Regions from separate parts of the Caenibius sp. WL genome, predicted to be linked through region 3. Evidence: predicted binding sites of a transcription regulator. Region 3 holds the regulator's gene; each other region holds the start of a gene.
What was found. Region 3 encodes LexA, which represses DNA repair genes until DNA is damaged. Its sites were predicted from a motif close to GTTCCNCNCTTGTTCT; they were not measured.
Positions count from the first base shown of each region.

Region 1 (4,285 bases), 710 kb from region 3:
CTGGGCATCATGCGCGGCGAATTGGAAGCCTCGTTCGAAAAGAATGGCCGCGTCATGACGCGCAGGCTGGAACAGGATCGCCGCTACATCGCGCTTGATGGGTCGGAACTGGTCCTGCCCGGCCGCAGCCTGATGTTCGTCCGCAATGTCGGCCATCTGATGACCACGCCCGCCGTGCTGTTGCCCGATGGCGGCGAAGCGCCCGAAGGCATTCTTGATGGGATCGTGACCAGTCTGATCGGTCTGCACGATCTTCAGCGGCAGGGGGGCCTGATCAACAGCCGCGCCGGTTCGATCTACATCGTCAAACCCAAGATGCACGGGCCGGACGAAGCCGGCTTCACCAACCGTCTGTTCGATGCCATCGAAGACCTGCTGGGTCTCTCCCGGCACACGATCAAGGTCGGTGTGATGGATGAAGAACGGCGTACATCGGCCAATCTGGCAGCTTGCATCGCGCAAGTGAAGGATCGCATCGTGTTCATCAACACAGGCTTCCTCGACCGCACGGGGGATGAGATGCACACCTCGATGCGTGCCGGGCCGATGCTGCGCAAGGGTGCGATGAAAAGCAGCGACTGGATCGCGGCCTATGAAGATCGCAACGTCCAGATCGGGCTGGCCTGCGGCCTTTCGGGCAAGGCGCAGATCGGCAAGGGCATGTGGGCCGCTCCGGATCGGATGGCCGATATGCTGGATCAGAAGATTGGCCATCCGCAGAGCGGGGCCAACACCGCGTGGGTGCCCAGCCCAACGGCGGCCACGCTGCATGCCACTCATTATCATCTGGTCGATGTCTTCGCCCGGCAGGCGGAACGCAGCGCGGAACCGGTGGCACCGCTGGACAAGCTCCTGACCGTTCCGGTCGCCAATGGCGTCAACTGGTCGGCCGAGGAAATCCGTGACGAACTGGAAAACAACGCACAAGGCATTCTGGGCTACGTCGTGCGCTGGGTCGATCAAGGCGTGGGATGTTCCAAAGTGCCCGACATTCACGATATCGGCCTGATGGAAGATCGTGCCACGCTGCGCATTTCCTCGCAGCATATCGCCAACTGGCTGCTGCACGGGGTGGTGGATGCCCCTGCGGTGGAAGCGGCCTTGCTCAAGATGGCGGAGAAAGTGGATCAGCAGAATGCTGGCGATCCGCTCTATCGCCCGATGGCGCTCGCTCCGAATGACAGTATGGCGTTCCAGGCCGCGCGGGCGTTGATTTTCGAAGGGCTCGAACAGCCCAACGGCTATACCGAACCGCTGCTGCATCGGTTCCGTGCAGCGGTGAAGGATGAGGCGGGGAGAACTTAATCGGAAGGGATGAGAGGCGTGGGGCGAGGGTGTCATGCCCAAGCCCTGCAAGCTGCTCATCCGTTCCGGCATTTTCACTCTTTGTCGGAAGCCGTCGTGGGATTGTGTGCTTCACGTGATCGCTTCAGCCAGTACCGTCCTTTTCGTGTCGATGGAAAGGGCGGTACTGGCTGAGTGGGAGGATCCGATAGCAAAGGCACGGCGCGGGCAGAGCGTTTTTATCGCACGCAGAGTATTTTCCACGGACGGCAATTGCCCCGGTTTTCCGCATAAATTCTGCAAGGAGCGCTGAAGGATCATTTGAGTTTGTTCCTTTTTTGTTCTTTCTGCTATGCAGGGGAAATGACAGGAAAGACGATTCTTCAAAAGCTTGCGATTCTTGCAGATGCCGCGAAATATGATGCCTCCTGCGCATCGTCGGGTACGGTCAAGCGTAATTCGGTGAGCACGAAGGGCATCGGATCGACTGAGGGCATGGGCATCTGTCACAGCTATGCGCCCGATGGGCGGTGCATATCGCTGCTGAAAATATTGCTTACCAACTTTTGTATCTACGATTGCCGTTTCTGCATCAATCGCGCGTCGAGCAATGTCGAGCGCGCACGCTTCAGCCCAGAAGAGGTCATTCGCCTCACGCTTGATTTCTATAAGCGCAATTATATCGAAGGGCTGTTCCTCTCATCAGGCATCATTCGTTCCGAAGATTACACGATGGAGCAACTGGTTGAGATCGCACGCAGCCTGCGTGAGGAACATCGCTTTCAAGGTTACATCCATCTGAAGACAATCGCGGGAGCGGACCCCGGACTGATCGCGCTCGCGGGGCTTTATGCCGATCGCCTCTCCACCAATGTCGAACTGCCGACCGTGGCGGGACTGCAAAACTTCGCCCCTGAGAAAAAGCCTGAAACGATCCGTAAGACGATGGCCTTGGTGCGCGTGGGTGAAGCAGACGCGGTCGCTTCTGCGAAGAATCGACTGATCGGCAGGGCGAAGCCGCCGCGCTTCGCACCAGCAGGGCAATCCACGCAGATGATCGTCGGGGCAGATGCCGCGCGTGACGACGACATACTGGAAGCGGCGACAAACCTTTATTCGGGATACCGGCTCCGCCGCATCTATTATTCCGCCTACAGCCCGATTCCCGATGCGAGTAGCGATCTGCCGCCGATGCGCCCGCCTCTGATGCGTGAGCATCGGCTTTATCAGGCTGACTGGCTGTTACGCTTTTATGGCTTCGAGCGCGCCGAGATCATGGAGGGGGGGAGTGATGGAATGCTCGACCTTGTGATCGATCCCAAGCTTGCCTGGGCCTTGCAACGGCGAGAGATTTTTCCGGTCGACATCAATCGCGCTCCGCGAGAACTGCTGCTGCGCGTGCCGGGTCTGGGAACGCGCGCAGTCGAGCGGATTGTCTCGGTGCGGCGACTGGGGAAGCTAAGACTAGGCGATCTGGCGAAGTTCACCACGTCGGTCAGAAAATTATTGCCCTTCATCGTTACGCTTGACTGGCAGCCGGGCAAGCTGACCGATAGTGCGGACTTGCGTGCGTGCTTCGCACCGCGACCGGAACAACTGGCGCTCTTGCTGTGAGAGAAGTCGTGCTTCAGATGCCCGGTGATTTCGCCGAGTGGCGACATGCTGCGCGCGGGCTGCTTGTGGAAGGCGTAGCGCCCGAAGATGTAAGCTGGCGAAGCGGACTGGAAGGCGCATCGCTGTTCGGCAGCAGTGCAGCGATCGAATCGACGGCTACCATATCCTTGCCGCGCGACCTGATTGCAATGGCCGGGCGGGTAATCTGCTACAGGGATGCAGAAGTGCCAGCGCGGCTCTACCGGCTTGTCTGGCGTGCGCTGCACGACCGGCAATTGCTGACCCGCACTACCGATCCTGAGGTCGACTGGCTGCGAAAGGCGGACAAAGCGACCCGTCGCGATGTGCACAAGATGCACGCCTTCGTCCGCTTTCGCCGGCTTGGCGAAGAGGCAGGGCGGGAAGCGTTCGCCGCGTGGTTCGAGCCATCGCACCGCATATTACAGCTGGCCGCACCTTTCTTTCGCAGGCGCTTCTATGGGATGGATTGGGCGATCATCACGCCCGACGCGCGCGCGATCTGGCACGAAGAGCAGCTTGCTTATGGTCCCGGTGGTACCAGGGACGAGGTCCCGACAAACGATGCCGTCGAGGATCAGTGGCGGACCTATTATGGCGCGATTTTCAATCCAGCACGGGTGAAGATCAGCGCGATGCGTGCCGAGATGCCGAAGAAATATTGGCGCAATCTGCCAGAAGCACAGAATATCGCACCATTGCTGGCAGGCGCCGGGGCGCGGGTGGAGCGTATGCGGGAGGCGGCTGTTTCCTCGGCAAATCCACGAAGCGAAAAATGGCGGACGCGTATGCCCGCAGACCCGATCCTCGATCACGATGTCAGAACGCTCGATGAGATCGCCCGCGAGATCCGCCGCTGCGTGCGCTGCCCGCTTTACTGCAATGCGACCCAAAGCGTACCAGGCGAAGGCCCGGAGGGTGCACAGATCATGCTCGTTGGTGAGCAACCCGGCGATCAGGAGGATTTACAAGGCCGGCCATTTGTCGGCCCGGCTGGGCAGGTGCTGAGCGAGGCGCTTGAGGAAGCGGGGCTTGAACGGCGGCGGCTGTTCCTCACCAATGCGGTCAAGCATTTCAAGTTTGAGCCGCGCGGGAAAAAGCGATTGCACCAGAATCCGACAGCGACTGAAATCGATATCTGTCGCTGGTGGCTCGATAAAGAGCGTGCTCTGATAAAACCCCGCATCATCGTGACGCTCGGGGCAAGCGCTTTACGCGCGGTGACAGGGACGGGTGCGAGCATCAAATCGATGCGCGGAGGCGTGCATGAACTGGAAGGGGGGACGAAGCTGATCGCGACGATCCATCCCTCTTACCTGCTACGGCTTCCCGATCGCAAACGTGTGGCGGAGGAGCGCGAGGCATTCGT
Region 1 covers NZ_CP081844.1:2,766,241-2,770,525, reverse strand. The annotation lists gene K5X80_RS13170 (malate synthase G) at 1-1,305, shown strand, start outside; gene K5X80_RS13165 (putative DNA modification/repair radical SAM protein) at 1,648-2,898, shown strand; gene K5X80_RS13160 (UdgX family uracil-DNA binding protein) at 2,895-4,285, shown strand, end outside.
Region 1: the regulator LexA is predicted to act here: its motif matches at 1,614-1,629, upstream of K5X80_RS13165 (putative DNA modification/repair radical SAM protein).

Region 2 (4,285 bases), 250 kb from region 3:
TTCCTCGTCTGGCGTTTCACCGTGTTGACGGAGGCCGATCCGTTGGCCGATCTGGGCGAGCGGCTGGCCGGGGCTTTCGGCGCCACGCTGTCTCGTGCCGGGGTGGAAGCGGTGCTGGCGGGCCCGGAAGGGGCGATTCGCGCCACCACGCCTGGCTTCGCGCTGCGCGCCGCCGGGGATGAACGCGCCACCATGGCCGGGCAGGATTTCGTCGCCTTGCTGCGCACGGACGAGCGTGACCGGATCTATTTCGCCCGCGAAGGCCGCAAGGGTACGCCGCAGACGCTGGTCCATGTGCCGCTGGGCGATCCGGCCCGGGATAGCCAGGCGACCGCGCTGACCATGATGCTGTTGCTTGATGCCGGGGTCGGCATGGGCGGGGGCGTCGTGGCCGAAGGATCGAGCAACGTGCCCCAGCTGGAAGCGTTGCTCTCCCAATTGCCGCTCGGTCTGGCGATGACGGATCGCGACGGGCGCTTCCTGTTCGCCAACGCCGCATTCCTCCGTGCGGCCGGGGTCGAAGGGCGGGTGCTGCCGCCCTATCCTTCCGATCTGGTGGTCAAGGACGACAAGGGGCCGCTGGTCGATGCCGTGCGCCGCTATGCGCAAGGGCCCGCCAGCTCGGGCGACATGGCGGTGCGGCTCCAGCGCAGTTCGGACGAGCCGGTTTCCATCGGCCTTGCCGGGGTGCGCGGCATGGGCGAAGCGGCGGTGCTGCTCAGCCTCACCGACACGACGGAGGAAGCGCGCCTCAAGCGGCAGGTGGCCCAGGCGACCAAGATGCAGGCGGTTGGCCAGCTCGCGGGCGGGGTGGCGCACGATTTCAACAACGTGTTGACCGCGATTATCGGCTATTGCGATCTCATGCTGCTGCGGCACACGCCGGGCGACAGCGATTATGACGATATCCAGCAGATCCGCGCCAATTCCAACCGCGCCGCATCGCTGACCCGGCAATTGCTGGCGTTCTCGCGCCAGCAGACCCTGCGCCCCGAAGTGCTGCAATTGCCCGATGTGGTCGCCGAAGTCTCGCAACTGCTGAAGCGGCTGCTGGGCGAAAAGATCGTCTTCAATGTTCATCACGATCGCGAACTGGGGCCGGTGCGCGCCGATCCGCAGCAACTGGAACAGGTCATCGTCAATCTCGCGGTCAACGCGCGCGATGCGATGCAGGCCCGCGCGCAGCGCACCGGTGGCGACGGTTCGGGCACGCTGACGATGATCACTCGCCGGATCGCGGCGGGGGATGTGCGGCGGATGAAAGGCAATGTGATCCCGATCGGCGATTACACCGCGCTGATCGTGGAAGACACCGGCGGCGGGATTCCGCACGAACATCTCGGCAAGATTTTCGAACCGTTCTTCACCACCAAGGAGAAGGGCAAGGGCACCGGGCTGGGCCTCTCGACCGTCTATGGCATCGTCAAGCAGTCGGGCGGCTTCCTGTTTGCGGAGAACGTGCCGGGTCCGGCGGGCGGCACGGCGGGCGCGCGCTTCACCATCTACCTTCCGGTGCACCACCGGGCTGACGGTATCCGCCAGCCCGCGCCCAAAGTGGAGGAAGAAACCGCCAGATGGTCGGGCGGCGGGCGCATCCTGCTGGTGGAAGACGAGGATATGGTGCGCGCCGTGGCCGAACGTGCGCTGACCCGGCAGGGCTACGAAGTGATCGCGGCCGCCGATGGCGAGGAAGGGCTGGAACACGTCCGCAAGGGCGAAGCGTTCGATCTCGTCGTTTCCGACGTGGTCATGCCGACGATGGATGGCCCGGCGATGGCGCGCGCGATCCGCGATCTGGTGCCGGCGATGCCGGTGCTGTTCATGTCCGGCTATGCCGAAGCGCAACTGCGCGAGGAAATCGACGTGGCCAACATGCACTTCATTCCCAAGCCCTTCTCGGTGCAGGAAATCGGCGACAAAGTGGCCGAAGTGCTGGGCGCGCAGGGGTAGAGGGCCCACTCGCAAAAAATTTTGTTCCACTCTTGTTCTTTTGGAACAAATGCGATACATCGCTGTCCACGGCAGATGTGCAAAGCTGTGTGATAACCCGTCGCGCCGCTTGCCCTGCGCAGCGAAGGAGGCCATCTCGTGTCGGCAAGTCTGAAGCTCGTTGAAAAGGAAAATAACGTGGATCGTCAGAAGGCCCTCGAAGCTGCGCTGGCGCAGATCGACCGTGCGTTCGGCAAGGGTTCGGCCATGAAGCTGGGCAGCCGGGAAGCGCTGCAGATCGAAGCGATCTCCACCGGTTCGCTCGGGCTCGATATTGCGCTCGGCATCGGCGGATTGCCGCGCGGGCGCGTCGTGGAAATTTACGGCCCGGAAAGCTCGGGCAAGACCACGCTGGCGCTGCACGCGATTGCCGAAGCGCAGAAGGGCGGGGGCACGGCGGCGTTCGTCGATGCCGAACACGCGCTGGACCCGGTCTATGCCAAGAAGCTTGGTGTGGATATCGATGAACTGATCGTCTCGCAGCCCGATACGGGGGAACAGGCGCTCGAAATCGTCGACACGCTGGTGCGCTCCAACGCGATTGACGTGCTGGTGGTCGACTCGGTCGCCGCACTGGTGCCCCGGGCCGAAATCGAAGGCGAAATGGGCGACAGCCACGTGGGTCTTCAGGCCCGCCTGATGAGCCAGGCCCTGCGCAAGCTGACCGGCTCGATCAACCGTTCGCGCTGTCTGGTAATTTTCATCAACCAGGTCCGCATGAAGATCGGGGTGATGTACGGCAACCCGGAAACCACCACCGGCGGCAACGCGCTCAAATTTTACGCTTCCGTCCGCCTCGATATCCGCCGCACCGGCCAGATCAAGGACCGGGACGAGATCGTGGGCAACGCGACGCGGGTGAAAGTGGTCAAGAACAAGGTCGCGCCGCCGTTCAAGCAGGTCGAATTCGACATCATGTATGGCGAAGGCGTGTCCAAGATCGGCGAAATCCTCGATCTCGGGGTGAAGGCCGGCCTGGTGGAAAAGTCGGGCTCGTGGTTCAGCTACGATTCGATCCGGATCGGGCAGGGGCGCGAAAACGCCAAGCAGTTCCTCAAGGAAAATCCTGAAGTTTGCGAACGGTTGGAAACCGCGATTCGCGGTCGCACCGATCAGGTCGCCGAGGAGATGATGTCGGGCCCGGACGCGGACAGCGATATCTGATTCTCAAGAAGCGCCGCACCTGCGGCGCTTGCGGAAATGGGCCGGTGGCACGAACCTGCGGGTTCGCCACCGGCTTTTCCCGTTTTGCGGCCATGGGGGAGGTGGCCGCTCCCCATCCGTTCGGCCTGAGCCTGCCGAAGGCCGCGCGCAACCGCCGCTCGGTGTTCCGGATGTGGCGCATGGCCCCTACGGCTGGCTGCTTGCAACCGCCGCTCAGGACAGGCTGCGACAGGCTCAGGCCAACGGCAGTGACGCCAGCGGCATTGCATGTCCCGCGCACTTCTGGCTCGCTCCATACCCTGCACATTGCCTCAACCGATCCTCTCGCTACAGTCCGCGTCATGACGAATGCAGACGAATGGCAGAACCGCGTCGGGCAGGTCTGGGCCGACCTGTTCCCACGGACGGACCGCGCCTTTGCCGGGCTGACTCAGATGCTGCTCGAAAAGCTGGCGTCCGTTCCCGGCGGCGCGATTGCCGATGTGGGCTGCGGGGCAGGGGAACTGTCGCTCGCTCTGGCCGCGGCGCGACCTTACGCCGATGTGTGCGGCATCGATATTTCGGAAGCTTTACTGGCCAGGGCCCGCGAACGGGCGGCGGGCGCGGGGAACGTGCGGTTCGTCAGCGGCGATGCGGCGCAGTGGCAACCCGGCGACCGCTTCCGGCCCGATCTGCTGGTCTCCCGGCATGGGGTGATGTTCTTCGACGATCCGGTTGCGGCTTTCGCGCATCTGCGCGCGGTGGCGGCGGCGGACGCGCGCATGGTCTTCACCTGCTTCCGCGCCGCTTCCGGCAATGTCTGGGCCAGCGGCATGGCGCATGCGCTGGACCTGCCGCCGCCCGGCGATCCCGATGCGCCGGGGCCGTTCGCGTTTGCGGAGGAAGACCGGGTGCGCTCGATTCTCACCCGCGCCGGGTGGCGCGATATCGTTCTCGAACCGGCCGATTTTTCCTTCGTCACTGGCGGCGGCCCCGATCCGATCGCCGATTCCCTGTTCTATTTCCAGCATATCGGCCCGGCCGCGCGGTTTCTGCATGAACTGGACGATGCCGATCACCGGGCTGCGCTTCTGCGCAAGCTCGAACAATGGCTGCGGCCCTATCGCAGCGGCGATGTCGTGGCTTTCCCGGC
Region 2 covers NZ_CP081844.1:1,802,226-1,806,510, forward strand. The annotation lists gene K5X80_RS08475 (hybrid sensor histidine kinase/response regulator) at 1-1,950, shown strand, start outside; gene recA (recombinase RecA) at 2,089-3,153, shown strand; gene K5X80_RS08485 (class I SAM-dependent methyltransferase) at 3,495-4,285, shown strand, end outside.
Region 2: the regulator LexA is predicted to act here: its motif matches at 1,974-1,989, upstream of recA (recombinase RecA).

Region 3 (4,285 bases):
GCAGGGGTCGAAGAAGCGGCCGAAGCGATTGACAAGGGGCTGGCCAACGCGCTGCTCGATTGCTGGATCGCCGCCTGCCAGTAAGTTCCCACTTCATCATGGCGGATATTTGCACATCCGCCATCTTGCCCTAAGCCGGAAACATGACCGACAAACTCACCGAAATCTGCGCCACCAAGCGCGAGGAAGTGGCCGGGCGAAAGACGCTCGCCACTCTGGCCGATCTCGATGCCCTCGCCCGCGAACAGACCGCCCCGCGCGGCTTTCGCAAGGCGCTGGAAGCCAAGGCAGCCCATGGCTTCGGCCTGATTGCGGAAATCAAGAAAGCAAGCCCCTCCAAGGGATTGATTCGCCCTGATTTTCGCCCCGGCGAACACGCTCTTGCCTATCAACAGGGCGGCGCGGCTTGCCTCTCGGTGCTGACCGATGCCCCCTATTTTCAGGGCCATGAAGACTATCTGATGGATGCGCGCGCCGCCTGCGCCCTGCCCGTGCTGCGCAAGGATTTCATGGTTGATCCGTGGCAGGTGGCCGAAGCCCGCGCGATCGGCGCCGATGCGATCCTGATTATCGTCGCCGCGCTGGAAGATGGGGCGATGGCCGAGATCGAGGCGGCAGCCATCGAACGCGGCATGGATGTGCTGGTCGAAGTGCACAACGAAGCGGAAATGGAACGTGCGGCGCGGCTGCAATCGCGGCTGATCGGGGTCAACAATCGCGACCTGCGCCATTTCGTCACCGATCTGGCCACGACCGAACGCCTCGCCGCTCTCGCGCCGGAGGGGACTCTGCTGGTCAGCGAAAGCGGGATCAACACGCATGACGACCTGCTGCGGATGGAACGTTCCGGCGTGCGCTGCTTCCTCGTCGGCGAAAGCCTGATGCGGCAGGCCGATGTCGCGGCGGCCACGAGTGCGCTTCTAAAGGGTTAGAGAATTCGCGGGCAATGCCCTGCATAAAAAGACAAATTTGGGGAGGAAACCAATGAAGGCATACGAATTTACCAGCGCTTCGGCACTGGAAGGCGTCTATGGCGCGGCCATCGGCATCCAGCTTGCGGACCGCGATCCGGGCCAGCCCGGCCCCGGCCAGGTGCGGGTGGCGGTGAAGGCCAATTCGCTCAATTTCGTCGATCTCATCACGCTTCATGGGGCCTATCCGGTGGATGGGATTATCCCTCTGCTCGATGGCGCGGGTGTGGTGGAAGCGGTGGGCGAAGGCGTCCAGCGGTTTCGGGCCGGGGACCGGGTCGTGGCCAATCCGCATGCCAACTGGATCGCCGGGCCGCCGGCGCCGGACAGTTCGGGCATGGTCCTCGGGATCATGGCCAACGGCATGCTCGCCGAAACGGTGATTCTGCCCGAAAGCGTACTCGTCGCCCTGCCCGCCAGCCTCAGCTTCGAACAGGGCGCCAGCCTGCCTTGCGCAGGGCTCAGCGCGTGGAGCAGTCTCTCCGGCGGGCCGAGCGGGTATAACGTCACGCCCGGCAGCACTGTCCTCACACAGGGCACCGGGGGTGTTTCGCTGTTCGCCGTGCAGTTCGCCAAAGCCATGGGCTGCCGGGTGATCGCAACCACGTCTTCCGCAGAAAAAATGGATCGGCTCAAAGCATTGGGGGCCGATCATGTCATCAATTATAATGAACGGGCGGACTGGGGCGTGGCCGCGCTCGAAGCCACCGGCGGTATCGGCGCCGATCTGGTCGTCGAAGTGGGCGGGCCCAACACCATGCCGCAATCGATCATCGCCGCCAAAGTCGGCGGGCGGATTGCGATGGTGGGCATTGTCGGCGGGCTCGGCTCGATCGACTTCCTCCACATGCTGCCGATCAACCACAAAGTGCTGACGCTTTACGCCAACGGCATGGGTAGCCGCCGCGATCTGGAAAACATGCTCCGCTTCGTCGATGTCAACGGCATTCAGCCGGTGATCGATTCCACGTTCGCGTTCGACCGGGCGGCCGACGCCTACCGCCATTTCGGCAGCCGCGCGCATATCGGCAAAGTGGTCATCTCGCATCAGGCCTGATCGCCACATTCCGCAGAGAGGCTATCCGGCAGGAAGGCGCACGGCATTGCCTGTGCCTTCCTGTCCGGCCCGGCGGAAACGGCGGTTTTGCGCCCCTGTGAACTGTGTCACCCCTGTCACCCCCTTGGGCCCGGCCACCGGGGTAGGATGAACACGCCTGCGCCTTTTGCTCGAAAATGGCGGAAACGCTTGACGCAGGGCAAAAGGTTGCTTAATTGTTCCTCATTCGTTCACTGGGTGTCCCCCTCGTGAATCTGGACCAAGCAGCCGGGGCACTCCGGCCAGCAAGGGAGCATTTGAGCATGCTTACGGCAAAACAGCATGAGCTTATCCGGTTCATTCAGGCAAAGTTGGAAGAAACCGGCATTTCTCCCTCGTTCGAGGAAATGAAGGAAGCGCTTGACCTGAAATCCAAGTCGGGCGTGCACCGACTGATTTCCGCGCTGGAAGAACGCGGCTTCATTCGCCGCCTGCCCAACCGCGCCCGGGCGCTGGAAGTGCTCAAGCAGCCTGAGGATGTGACCGGAACCGCGGTGCGCGGTGCACCCGCCGATACTGCGGTCGCCCGCGCGATTAAGCCGCCGGTCGCACCGCCGCTCGCCGCCAATGTCAACGATGTGATCGAACTGCCGCTTCATGGCCGGATTGCCGCCGGCGCCCCGATCGAAGCGCTGGAAACGCATGCAACTTTGCCCGTCCCCGCCGCGCTGCTCGGCGCGGGGGAACATTATGCTCTCGAAGTCTCCGGCGATTCCATGATCGAAGCGGGTATTTTCGATGGCGATTTCGCTTTGGTGAAGCGTACGGATAGCGCGCGTGACGGGGAAATCGTCGTGGCTCTGGTCCGCAACGAAGAAGCCACTCTGAAATATCTCCACCGCGATGGCGGCAAGATCCGTCTCGCCCCCGCCAACGCGGCGTACGAGCCACAAATCTACGAACCGCACGAAGTGATCGTGCAAGGCAAACTCGCCGGGCTGCTGCGCCGCTATCACTGAGCCGGAGAGCGAGAGCTTCGCAATGGAGCATTGACGTTGGGAAAGCGATTTTTTTCCGTGCTTAAGAGGTGATCTCTCAGGCAGAAAAGCAAAACTTTTCCTTCCCGTCCCTTTTCCGTTGTTCTCATATTGGCGACAAAGCGGTGGCAGCTTTACCCGGCTGAGTGATGCGCGGAATTTCGCTTATATTGAGAAATAAGTTCCACCACTATCATCCTCTTATAGAAGAATTTTATTCAAATAGCGTGAGGACAACCTTGCCCCGGCCGTGTCCTTTCCACCAACCATGCCGCCCCTGATTCTGGGCCACGGCGGTAACGCTGCGATGGGTGAGATTGATCGCCAGACCTCCGCTCTGTTGCAGCATGCGGCGATCTGCCTTGATCCAGCGCGGTGTGCAATTGCGCGGCAGGCGGCGGTCGGCGATCACGATATCGGCCCGGGCACAAGCCTGGGTCAGCGCGCCCGCCTCGACCAGAGCCCGGCTGCGTGTGGCGAGCAGATGATAGGCCTTGCCCGCCCGCACCACGGTGGCGGTGCAGAAATCCCGGCTGCATCGCGCACCGGGCCACGCGCCGAACAGCACGGGTTCCGCCGTCAGGCCCGACAGTTCGGCCAGATTGTCCCGCGTGTAATCGCTGCGGCTGGCGCGCAGCAGAACCAGGCGCTCCCCCTCGCCCACGATCGCCACATGGCGGCCGTCGCCTGTCACCAGAATGTCCGTGCCGGGCGCGCGCAGCGCCAGCCCGGCCGCCAATATTACGGGCAGCAAGCCGAGCAGGCGCACACGGCCACGCCACAGGGCAAGCCACAGCCCGCCCGCCAGGAACAAGGCGAACACACCGTGCCCCATGGTGGGCAGATGCGTCACCGCGCCGGGCTGGCTCGCGGTGACATGGGCAATGGACAGCAGAAGTTCGAGTGACTTGCCCACCATCCACCATACCGGCGCGCCGATGCCCGCCAGATCGCACAGCAACGCCAGCGCGATCAGTGGCATGGTGATGAACGTCGTGAGCGGAATCCCGACCATATTGGCCAGCGCACCGTAGACACCCGCCCGATGGAAGTGAAACAGCACGATCGGCATCAGCGCCAGTTCGATAACGAAACCCGTCACCAGCAGCATGACGGTCCGCCGCGCCATCCACGCGATCCAGCCTTCTTCACGCGGGGCGAGAAAGGCCCGTATCGGGGCAGCGGTATGCAAGGCGATGATCGCGATCACAGCGGCAAAGCTCATCTGGAAGCTGGGCCCG
Region 3 covers NZ_CP081844.1:2,055,246-2,059,530, reverse strand. The annotation lists gene trpD (anthranilate phosphoribosyltransferase) at 1-84, shown strand, start outside; gene trpC (indole-3-glycerol phosphate synthase TrpC) at 144-932, shown strand; gene K5X80_RS09820 (zinc-dependent alcohol dehydrogenase family protein) at 985-2,028, shown strand; gene lexA (transcriptional repressor LexA) at 2,331-3,026, shown strand; gene K5X80_RS09810 (ComEC/Rec2 family competence protein) at 3,259-4,285, opposite strand, start outside.